DNA from 2 places in the Paenibacillus sophorae genome. Region 2 is predicted to be linked to the other one. Evidence: predicted binding sites of a transcription regulator. Region 2 holds the regulator's gene; the other holds the start of a gene.
What was found. The regulator Rex, encoded in region 2, represses fermentation and respiration genes when NADH is low (regulators of the CRP and FNR family bind a similar motif). The targets are predictions, from matches to a motif close to TTGTGAAATATTTCACAA.

Region 1 (5,238 bases), 2.8 Mb from region 2:
GGCCGATGCCAGACGCAGCAGAATGCCGCTCACCGGCGAGGACGAGGACAGTCCTCCGAGAGAATAAGTGGCGCCCGCCATCACGATAATTCCCGCCACTGCAAACCACCGGCTTCCGTACTTCCCGGACAGCGGCCCGGAAATCGCTGAGGTCAATGTCGCGCCGACGGCCATCATCGACAGAATCAAACCCGCCTTCAAATCCGTCATGCCCATGATGCGCGTCAGAAAAAAGGAGGTCAGCAGCGAGATATTCATCAGCCCCGCACCGACAATCAACAGGGTCAGAGCCGCTCCGTTGAAGGCTTTGATCTTCATCAGTTCCAGCGGAAGCATCGGTTCCGCTCCTTTGCGCTCCGCATGCAGAAAGAGAAGCAGAAAGAGCAGACCGGCTGCGAAGAGCAGCAGAATGGCGGAAGAAGTCCATCCCCAATCTTCGACCCGGATCAGGCCGTAAACGAGGCAGAACATGCTCCCGGTGATAAACAGCGTGCCCGCAAAGTCCACTCTCCGCCCGGCGGAGGCATCCTTCGATTCTCCGATGAACATTAGCGTCAGAATCACGCTCAGCACGCCGAGCGGCACATTGACAAAAAAGATCCACTGCCAGTTCAGCTTCTCCATCAGCACTCCCCCGAGCGCCGGCCCACTGGCCGCAGCCAGGCCCGAGACAGCTCCCCATATCCCGATAATCGCGCCGTGCATCTCCTTCGGAAACGTCGAGGTCGTCAGCGGAATCGTGACCGGCACGATGATCGCACCTGCCAGGCCCTGTATGATCCGCAGTACGATCAATGCCCCGAGACTCGGCGCAAATCCGGCGAGCAGCGACGAGACGGTGAACAAAGCGATGCCGATGAGAAACACCTTTCTGCGCCCGAATTGGTCCGCAAGCCGGGAAGCCGTCAAAATAAAGACGGCAAAGGCCAAATTATAACCGTTCATTACCCACGAAATTCCCGAGACGCTTCCCCCGAAATGCTTTGTCATTTCCGGCAGGGCGATGTTGACGATCGTCGTATCCAGCAGCGCCATAAAAAATCCCAGAACAATGGCCGTAAACGCAAACACCCTCTTCATTTTTTCGTTCATCCGCAAATCCCTCCCCCTAAAAAATATGAACTTTAGTTCGCATTCAAGATTATATGAACTTCAGTTCATGTTTGTCAACGAGAAACTGAACCAAAGTTCAACTTTGGTTTGACACCCTATTCCGGCTTCCTTAAAATCTTAATTAAGGAGGGTTTGCGCGTGAACGAAACTGAAGAACAAATAGCGGACAAAACAAGAAAACCCCGGCAGGACCGGAGCATCAAGACCAAGGATGCGATTGTTCAAGCGGCAGCCAAGCTCTTTTCCGAAAAAGGCTACCACCGGACGAACACCAAACAGATCGCCGCAGCCGCGGGCGTCTCCACCGGCAGCTTTTATTCTTATTTCACGGATAAGCGTGACGTGTTTCTTGATGTGCTCAAAATTCACAGTGAAGCGATGCAGGCCCATGTTGACGCCACGGTAGCGCAGCTGAACGCCAAGGAGTTGGACAAACGCTTGATCATCTCGCATATGATCGAGAGCCTCATCCAATCCCATACTCCATACATCAGCTTTCATCGGGAGCTCTCCCTTTTGCTGCTCTCTGATGAGGTCGTCAAAGAGGTCATGGAAAGCCAATACGACGTAGGCCGGCGCAAGACGCTGGAGTTTCTGAAGCTAAGCAGCGATGAGCTGCGCGTTGGAAACCTCGAGGCCGCCGCCGTTGTTGTCTTCGAGTCGGTCAGCAGCGTCGTGGACCGCATCGTCTTCTACGGTGAAAGAGTTTCGGCCGATCACCTCAAGACGGAGCTCGTCGACATGCTGGTCCACTATCTATTCGGTGAATAAGAGCAGCTTATACTTCTTATTTTTCAAAAAAAGAGCGTCCCGAGGAACCCCAAACGGTTCCTTGAGACGCTTTTTTTAACGCGTGAACTTCTGGTTTACCGGCAGCGGATTCCCCTGTAACCAGGAGGGCCGCATACGAATCACCGCGTATCATGCCAGAAGTTCAGCGGCTTAAGATCGGACGTTATGATTTCGTATCGATAGCCTTTCTTGTGGAGATAATCCAAAATACGGGGCAGCACCTGGAGCGTCGCTTTCTGGTCATGCATCAGAATGACGGGATTCACGCCGCACTTGTCCAGTTTGTTTACCTGGCTGACCACATTGTTATAGATCGAATCGCTGGCGCTCTTATATTTCCAGTCCAAGGAATCGACGTTCCAGTCCCAAAGGCGGTATCCGCTGCCAAGCACTTTATCTCTAAAAGCTTTCGTAAAATACGGCTTGCTGCCATACGGTGGGCGGATCAGCTTGGTGGACCGTCCGGAGACCGCTTCAAGATCCGCGTTGTCCTGGTTCATTTCCTTCAGAGCCGCCGCGGGAGATGCGTAAAATTTACTCTTCATATGGGTTATACCATGCAGGCCAAGGCCTTGCTCCGATTTGACCATGCGCTTCACCTGGCTAGGGTAGCGCTTGATGTTCGGTCCCAGCATGAAAAAAGTCGCCTTCGCGCCGTGCTTATCCAGTATATCCAGCAGTTGTCCGGTCGTCGCCGACGGCCCGTCGTCGAAGGTCAAATAGACGATTTTCCCGGATGCGCCCGTCTTGGGCGGATTCGGGGCCGGCTTGGAAGATTCAGGCGCAGCCGGGGACGGGCTTGGCGCTGGCTGGGGCGGCCCCTCCGGTTTAAGCTTATCCTTGAACTTCTCGGTAAATGCGCCGTCATCCAGCGTCTGACTGCCGTCCGTAATCCGCAGCAAATACTGATCGGGCTTATAGGACACGGAATAACCGAACTGCATCGCGATTTTCAGAGGAATCATCAGCTTACCGCCGTGAGTAAAGGTAGTCAGACTCATTTCCGTCCCGTCTCCCGCGATGCCTTTGCCCTCTTTCAAAATCCGGAGGCTTCCTCTGTCACCCGAAAGCATCAAATCCTCCAGCGTCCCCCCAAGGCTCAGCTTCAATTCATCCGCAAACTCACGCACCGGCACATAAAAGGTATATTCCACGGACACGGCGCGGATATTCGTAACGCTGTCATTAATCCCAAGTTTCATTTCGCCGCTTTCCTCGGCATGCACAGCCGGTACTGCGCCTAAAGCAAGGAAGCATACAATAACGCATAGCAGTATTTTTTTGATTGACAAGGCCGAAGTCTCCTATCTATTTAGCTTCTATCTCTCTCAACTTATAAGATAGCATAAATAGATAGGGCCGACTTTGAGAGAATGTTACCGGCAGGCAAAAAAGTTGTTACTTGCCGCCTAAAATAGCTGTACATCACGCGATTATATTTGTGACAAACTTAGCAACAATAGTGAAATTATGAACAAAGTTTGAACGTTATAGAATATCCCGAAAACCGCGTAGTGACAGTGATTTATATCACATCTTACGTCTTTTTGTAACAGTTTTTACACAGAAAATTAAATAAATCGCCATTATATAGGATTTATATGGATATAGATCTATATTGTGTATTTTGCATTCCCTTTAAGGAATTTTTAATATAGATAGAGGTTAATGTATTCCGGTTAATGAAATCAGTATTAAAGGAAAGGAGTTCATCATGAACAAAAAAGGGCCGTTATACGCAATATTTTTCAGCCTTTTCCTGCTGCTGCCCGGATGCGGTTCGCTTACCGTTCTGAATCCGCAGGGTCCGGCGGCTAAAACGCTGTCCGACACGATCATCCTGTCCATTCTGGTGATGCTCGGCGTCCTGGCCGTGGTCTACATTCTCTACATTATCATGTTGGTGAAGTACCGCGCAAAAAAAAGCAACGAAGGGTATATTCCTCCGCATGAAGAAGGAAATAAATGGCTGGAAGCAACCTGGATCGCTATTCCGATCATCATTGTCGCCTTCCTGTCGGTAGTAACTGTAAAGACTACGAACGCGGTGGAGAATGTTCCAGCAGACTACAAGGATCAGAAGCCGCTGGTCATTTACGCATCATCCTCCAACTGGAAATGGCATTTCAGCTATCCGGAGGAAGGCATTGAAACGGTAAACTACGTGAACTTCCCCGTGAATCGTCCGGTTGAGTTCAGATTGTACTCTTTCGGACCGATCTCCAGCTTCTGGATTCCACAGCTCGCCGGACAAAAGTACGCGATGAGCGATATGACCACTTATCTGAATCTCGTTGCGGAGACTCAGGGCGATTTTCTCGGAAGAAATACGAACTTCAGCGGCAAAGGCTATGCTCAAATGGAGTTCACGGCAACATCGATGAGCAGCGACGACTATGACAAATGGGTAAAAGACGTCAAGAGTAGCGCTTCTCAGCTTACTGAAGACAAGTTCAAATCGCTGCTGGCTACGGCCCATGTAGGACGCGAAACGTTCTCGTCTACACATCTGACCTTCAGCCCTCCTCCGGGAGAACACAGCGAGCATATGGATATGGATCATAGCAATATGGATCACAGCAGTATGGAAATGAGTAATGATGAACATTCGCACCAGAGCAACTAATTCCAGACTTACTTGAACAACCTGAAAGGAGTCCTCCCAATGAATTTTGATTTGGAAAAATTCAAGGTTCACGGCGAACCCCTGATCTACGGGGCGATGATCAGCATTGCCCTGGCATCGATCGGGATTGTCGTGGGTTTAACCGTTTTTAAAAAATGGGGCTGGCTGTGGCGGGAATGGCTGACCACCGTGGATCACAAACGGATCGGCGTTATGTACATTCTGGCCGCCCTGCTCATGCTCTTCCGCGGAGGCATCGACGCTCTGATGATGCGTCTGCAAACCGCCGCGCCGGATATGAAATTTCTCGACGCGCAGCATTACAATGAGGTCTTTACGACCCACGGTCTAATAATGATTCTGTTCATGGCCATGCCGTTTATTATCGGTCTTATGAATGTCGTCGTGCCGCTGCAAATCGGCGCGCGCGACGTGGCCTTCCCGCGTCTTAACGCGGTCAGCTTCTGGCTCTTCTTCTTCGGAGCCATGCTGCTGAATATTTCGTTCGTCATCGGCGGGTCGCCGGATGCCGGCTGGTCTGCCTACTTCCCACTGGCGAGTCTGGAGTTCAGCCCGACCGTCGGCAATAACTACTACTCGCTGGCGCTGCAGATTTCCGGTATCGGCACGCTGATGACAGGCGTTAACTTTATCGTGACCATTCTGAAGATGCGCGCGCCGGGCATGAAGCTGATGCGCATGCCGAT
Region 2 (5,238 bases):
ATCCGGTGGAGCATATGTCGTTTGAGGCTTACTTGAACGAGATTACCGAGCGGCTGCGGAGCATCCTGCCCCAGTACGAAAGCCGGCAGGCTCAGGAAATTATGTTCGGCGAAGTGATCAAGGCGCTGGAAGAAGAGAGGCATCTGCTGATCGAGGCTGGAACAGGAACCGGCAAGTCGCTAGGCTATTTGCTTCCAGCTATTTACCAGAGCGTCCGCACGGGGCAAAAGGTAATGGTCAGCACTCATACGATCAATCTTCAAGATCAGCTCCGTGAGCGCGATGTTCCACTCTTGACCGCAGCCGTTCCTTTTCCGTTCAAGGCTGCTGTCTTCAAGGGTAGGGGACACTATTTGTGTCTGCGCAAGTTTGAACATAAAATAAATAAAAAGGATTACGCATCCCCGAGAGAGGATACTCTAACATCGGCGCAAATGATTGTGTGGCTCACGCAGACCGAATCGGGCGACGACGAAGAGCTGAATTTAAGCGGCCGGGGCGGCGATTTCTGGGAAACGGTGGCGAGCGACACGGACTCCTGCCTGGGACGGTCTTGCCCATGGTTCCGCAAATGCTATTACCATCGCGCCAAGCATGAGGCGGGCAACGCCGACGTGGTCATTACGAACCACTCGAAGCTGTTTGCCGACATGAAAGCGGGCCATCAGCTGCTTCCTGCCTATGAGTACCTTGTGATTGACGAGGCGCATCAATTGGAGGAAGTGGCCGGCAAGCACCTGGGCATGCATATGAAGCATTTTACCGTCTCGCATACGCTGAACCGCTTGTACAAAGACAGCCGCACCGGCCAACTGCCTGCTCTCCGGCAGATCCTCCAAAGCTCGGGCAGTGAGCAGGCCACCGAGTGGAGCGGGATCATCGACCGGCTGTACCCCGACCTCCTTACCGTAAAAGAGGCGTGGGATCTGCTCAGCGATAGGCTGTATGCACTGATACCCGAACGGTCCGACTCAGCGGCGGGAGAAGCGGGACAATTGGTGCATCGTCTTCTACCCGCCAAGAAGCCCAAAGGCTGGGAAGAGCTTGTTTCACTGGAAAGTACACTAAACTTGTCTTTAAGTGATATTATCCGCAAAGGCGATAAAATGCTTTCCGAAATGCGTGACCAGGAAGGCCAGTCCTCGGCCGACAGCCTTGTAACCGATGTTGGCGGGCTATTCAAGGATTTGGCTGATATCCGCGAGCAGGTACGTTTTTTTATGGGCATGAATGACGAAAATGTTGTATATTGGCTGGAGGCAAATGGAAATTACCGCAGCAAATCACTGCAGCTGTATGCCGTGCCCGTCGATGTCAGCGCGCAGCTCAAGGAGCTTTTCTTTGATAAGAAAAAAAGCGCCGTCCTGACGTCGGCAACCTTGTCCGTCGATAAATCGTTCCAGTATATGATCGACAATCTGGGTTTAAACGAAGCCCAGGAGGAAGGAAAGCTATCGACCGTACTGCTTCCTTCTCCCTTTAGGTACCGGGATCAGGCGCTGCTGGTCATTCCGCGGGATTTTCCAAGTGTGAAGGGAACCGTCGGCGACGCCCGGTTTGTCGATACGCTCGTTCATTCCCTGGCTGAAGCCGCAGTGACGACTCGCGGGCGCATGCTTGTGCTGTTCACGTCGTATAAGATGCTCCGGCAGGTATACGACCCTCTGAAGGAGGCACTCGCCTCCGAGGATATAGCGGTGCTGGGACAAGGCGTTGAAGGAGGCAGCCGAAGCAAGCTGCTCCGCCGGTTCCAGGAGAATTCCTCTTCTGTCCTGCTGGGAACGAGCAGCTTCTGGGAAGGAGTCGATATTCCCGGCGACGCACTAACATGTCTGGCAATCGTCAGACTGCCTTTTCAGCCGCCTAATCATCCGCTCGCGGAAGCGAAGGCCGAACTGCTGCAGGCACAGAAGAAGAACCCCTTCATGAAACTGTCCGTGCCTCAGGCCGTCATCCGTTTCAAGCAGGGCTTCGGCCGCCTTGTACGGACCGCACAGGATCGTGGCATTGTTATTGTTTATGATACCAGAGTAATCGAATCTTATTACGGAAAGTATTTCCTGTATTCCTTACCGGGACCTAAAATGGAGCATATGGCGACGGAACAAATGGTCCCCCGCATCGCCGAATGGCTGAAGCAAGACGGCGTATCCTAAGCGGGATGCTCGATTGGCCATTGTACAACATAGGCCAATCATTGTCTTTGCTTTTAAGGTATTCGATCGGCCATTGTACAACATAGGCCGATCTGCCGATTTTAATCTTTATGCGGGTTATACTGTAAGTAGATTCCGCCAATTGTCAAGCGTGTCCCGTCAGGGACGAAAAGCGATCCTTCATCCGCCTGATCAAGGTCCAAGCCCAACTTTCGCTAACGCCAATTTGCCGTTAGCGGGTGTCCAGAGGGCGGCAGCCCTTGGGGCCCTCCCTTTTAGGGAGGGTTTGGGAGGGTCCTATTAAAATGTAGGAGGAGAACTCATGAAATCGGACAAAATATCTGAAGCCGTCGTGCGCAGATTGCCTGTGTATCTGCGTTTTTTGAACGACCTGCAAAAACGCGAAATCGCCACTGTTTCTTCTCAAGAACTCGGACAGCGACTGGATTTAAATCCTGCGCAAATCCGCAAGGATTTGGCCTATTTTGGCGACTTTGGCAGGAAGGGCATTGGTTATGACGTACCTTACCTGATCGAAAAAATCCGTCACATCCTGAAGCTGGACCAGCAGATTAATGTTGTTCTGGTAGGAGCCGGGAATCTGGGTCAGGCGCTGTCCAATTACAATATTTATCTAAAAGACACAATGAAAATTACGGCCGTCTTTGATTCCTACCCGCCGAAGATCGGGACCAAGATCAATACGTTGACCGTTCAGCCTATGGAAGAGCTTGCAAGCACCGTACGTGAGCAGGGCATTCGCATAGGCATTATTACTGTGCCCGAGCAGGAGGCGCAAAAAGTAGCGGATATTCTCATTGGAGCAGGCATTGAAGCCATTCTGAATTTCGCTCCGGTTATTCTGAAGACACCGCCCGAGATTCGCGTGCATGCGGCGGACTTTACGACCGACCTGCAAAGTTTGGCTTACTATCTGCATGAAGGAAAGGACGAAGAAGAGCATGGGTACTAAATGGATGATCCGAAACGGAAAATTTGCCGTGCCTGGCGCGGATAAGCCTGTTCTTGAAGGATATATGGTAATTGATAACGATTTGATTACGTACATAGGGGAAGAACCGCCCGTTCTTGAAGAAGACGTGCCTGTCTTTGAAGGCAACCGCCTGCTGTTCCTACCGGGGCTTGTCAATACGCATGGGCACGCGGCGATGTCGCTGCTGCGCGGTTATGGAGACGATCTGGCCCTTCAAGTATGGCTTCAGGAAAAAATGTGGCCAATGGAAGGGAAATTCACCGGAGACGATGTCTACTGGGGAACCGCACTCTCGGTGCTGGAAATGCTAAAGGGCGGAACAACGACGTTTCTCGATATGTATGATCATATGGACCGGGTGGCTGAGGTAGCGGAAGCATCCGGAATACGCGCAGTCCTGATGCGCGGCGTCATCGGGCTGTGCCCGGCTGAGGTGCAGAATCAGAAGCTTGCGGAAGCGGTTGCTTTTGCAAAAAAATGGCATAACGCGGCGAGCGGGCGGATTACCGCCATGATATCGCCTCATTCGCCGTATACTTGTCCTCCGGATTATATCGAGAAATTCGTTCAGGCGGCGCATGACCTTGACCTGCCTATTCATACGCATATGTCGGAAACACGGCGGGAAGTGGAACAAAATGAAGCGGATTATGGCCTTCGGCCCGTTGCCCATCTGGAGAAGCTCGGGATGTTCACCCGGCCGTCGCTTGTGGCGCACGCCGTCCATCTGAACGATGAGGAAATCGAAATTCTTGCGCGTAATCAGGTTGGCGTCTCGCATAATCCGGGCAGCAATCTGAAGCTGGCAAGCGGCGTGGCGCGCGTTCCCGAACTGCTGAAGGCCGGTGTTACGGTATCGCTCGGAACGGATGGCGCGGCAAGCAACAACAACCTGGATATGTTCGAGGAAATGCGCCTGGCCGCACTGATTCATAAAGGAGTGTCCGGTGATCCGACGGCGGTTCCCGCAGGCGAGGCCCTCCGTATAGCTACGGAGTATGGCGCAAAGTCTGTATTCCTTAATCAAGTGGGCAGGCTCGCCCCGGGAATGAAAGCCGATTTTATCGCCATCGATATCGACCAGCCCCATCTGCTGCCGCATACGGACCTGATATCTCATACGGTATACTCGGCTAGCGCGAAGGACGTAGAGCATGTATGGGTCGATGGCAAGCAGATCATTAAGCACGGGGAATGCCTGACCTTGGACGAAGAGGCGATCCGCCGCAAGGCGCAGGAAGCATTCGAGGGACTGCTGAATCGGTAAATTTATAGAGCTTTCGCTGACAGCCTGTACGACTACTGGAACAAAGGAAACAAGAGCCTCGTCACTTTGGGACGGCGTTATTGTTTCTTCCTAGAAGGAGAGCTGCACGTTGAGAAAAAGGAGAAAATGGATTTTATACGGGGTGTTTCTGGCCCTGCTCCTTCTGTTCGGATTGTATCAATTTTTTGCCTACGTGCTGAAGGACCAATGGAGCGAGCGCAGTGCAGCCGAAGCTGCGGCGATTAGCGGGGCGGGCCTAACCGAGATCGAGAAAGCGCAGAAATCGGTATGGGACGAGAACTCCATTTATTGGGTGATTACCGGCAAAAACAAGGCCGGCTCCGATGTGATGGTGTGGGTGCGTTTTACTGTTGACGGCAAGCCGGCTCAAGGAGAGAACGCCGTGCATACGCAAGAACTGTCTCAGGGAGTCTCCGAGGAAAAAATGCGGCAGATTATCGCAGCCCAGGTTCCTGGTATCAAGATCGAACGTTTGCTTCCCGGAGCGTATAACGGCGAGTACGCCTGGCAGCTTTTTTATAAAGACGGGGACCGCTATTATTACCGGTTCTACCGCTTCTCGGACGGTGAGCAGATCGGCGACGGCTACAGCCTTCCGAACCGTTAACGAGGTGTAATACGAAGAACCAGCCACAACCTTGAGAGAGTGGCTGGTTCTTTTTTTATATGATAGGGAGAAATTAGAAGGTAAAATTTTAAATATTATTCACATTTGATTCGTTCTAGTATATACACCTATGATATACTACTAGTTGTATCGAGGCATGACAAAAAACATGCCGGTCTCGGATGGAACTAGG

Region 1: qoxA (cytochrome aa3 quinol oxidase subunit II) is a predicted target of Rex. The motif match lies at 3,345-3,362, and genes of this name have one in related genera.

The regions. Positions count from the first base shown of each region.
Region 1 is NZ_CP076607.1:1,734,799-1,740,036, reverse strand. It holds gene KP014_RS08120 (MFS transporter) at 1-1,092, opposite strand, end outside; gene KP014_RS08115 (TetR/AcrR family transcriptional regulator) at 1,252-1,884, shown strand; gene KP014_RS08110 (polysaccharide deacetylase family protein) at 2,025-3,197, opposite strand; gene qoxA (cytochrome aa3 quinol oxidase subunit II) at 3,620-4,531, shown strand; gene qoxB (cytochrome aa3 quinol oxidase subunit I) at 4,571-5,238, shown strand, end outside.
Region 2 is NZ_CP076607.1:4,570,337-4,575,574, reverse strand. It holds gene dinG (ATP-dependent DNA helicase DinG) at 1-2,156, shown strand, start outside; gene KP014_RS22115 (redox-sensing transcriptional repressor Rex) at 2,479-3,129, shown strand; gene KP014_RS22110 (amidohydrolase) at 3,119-4,417, shown strand; gene KP014_RS22105 (cell wall elongation regulator TseB-like domain-containing protein) at 4,527-5,045, shown strand.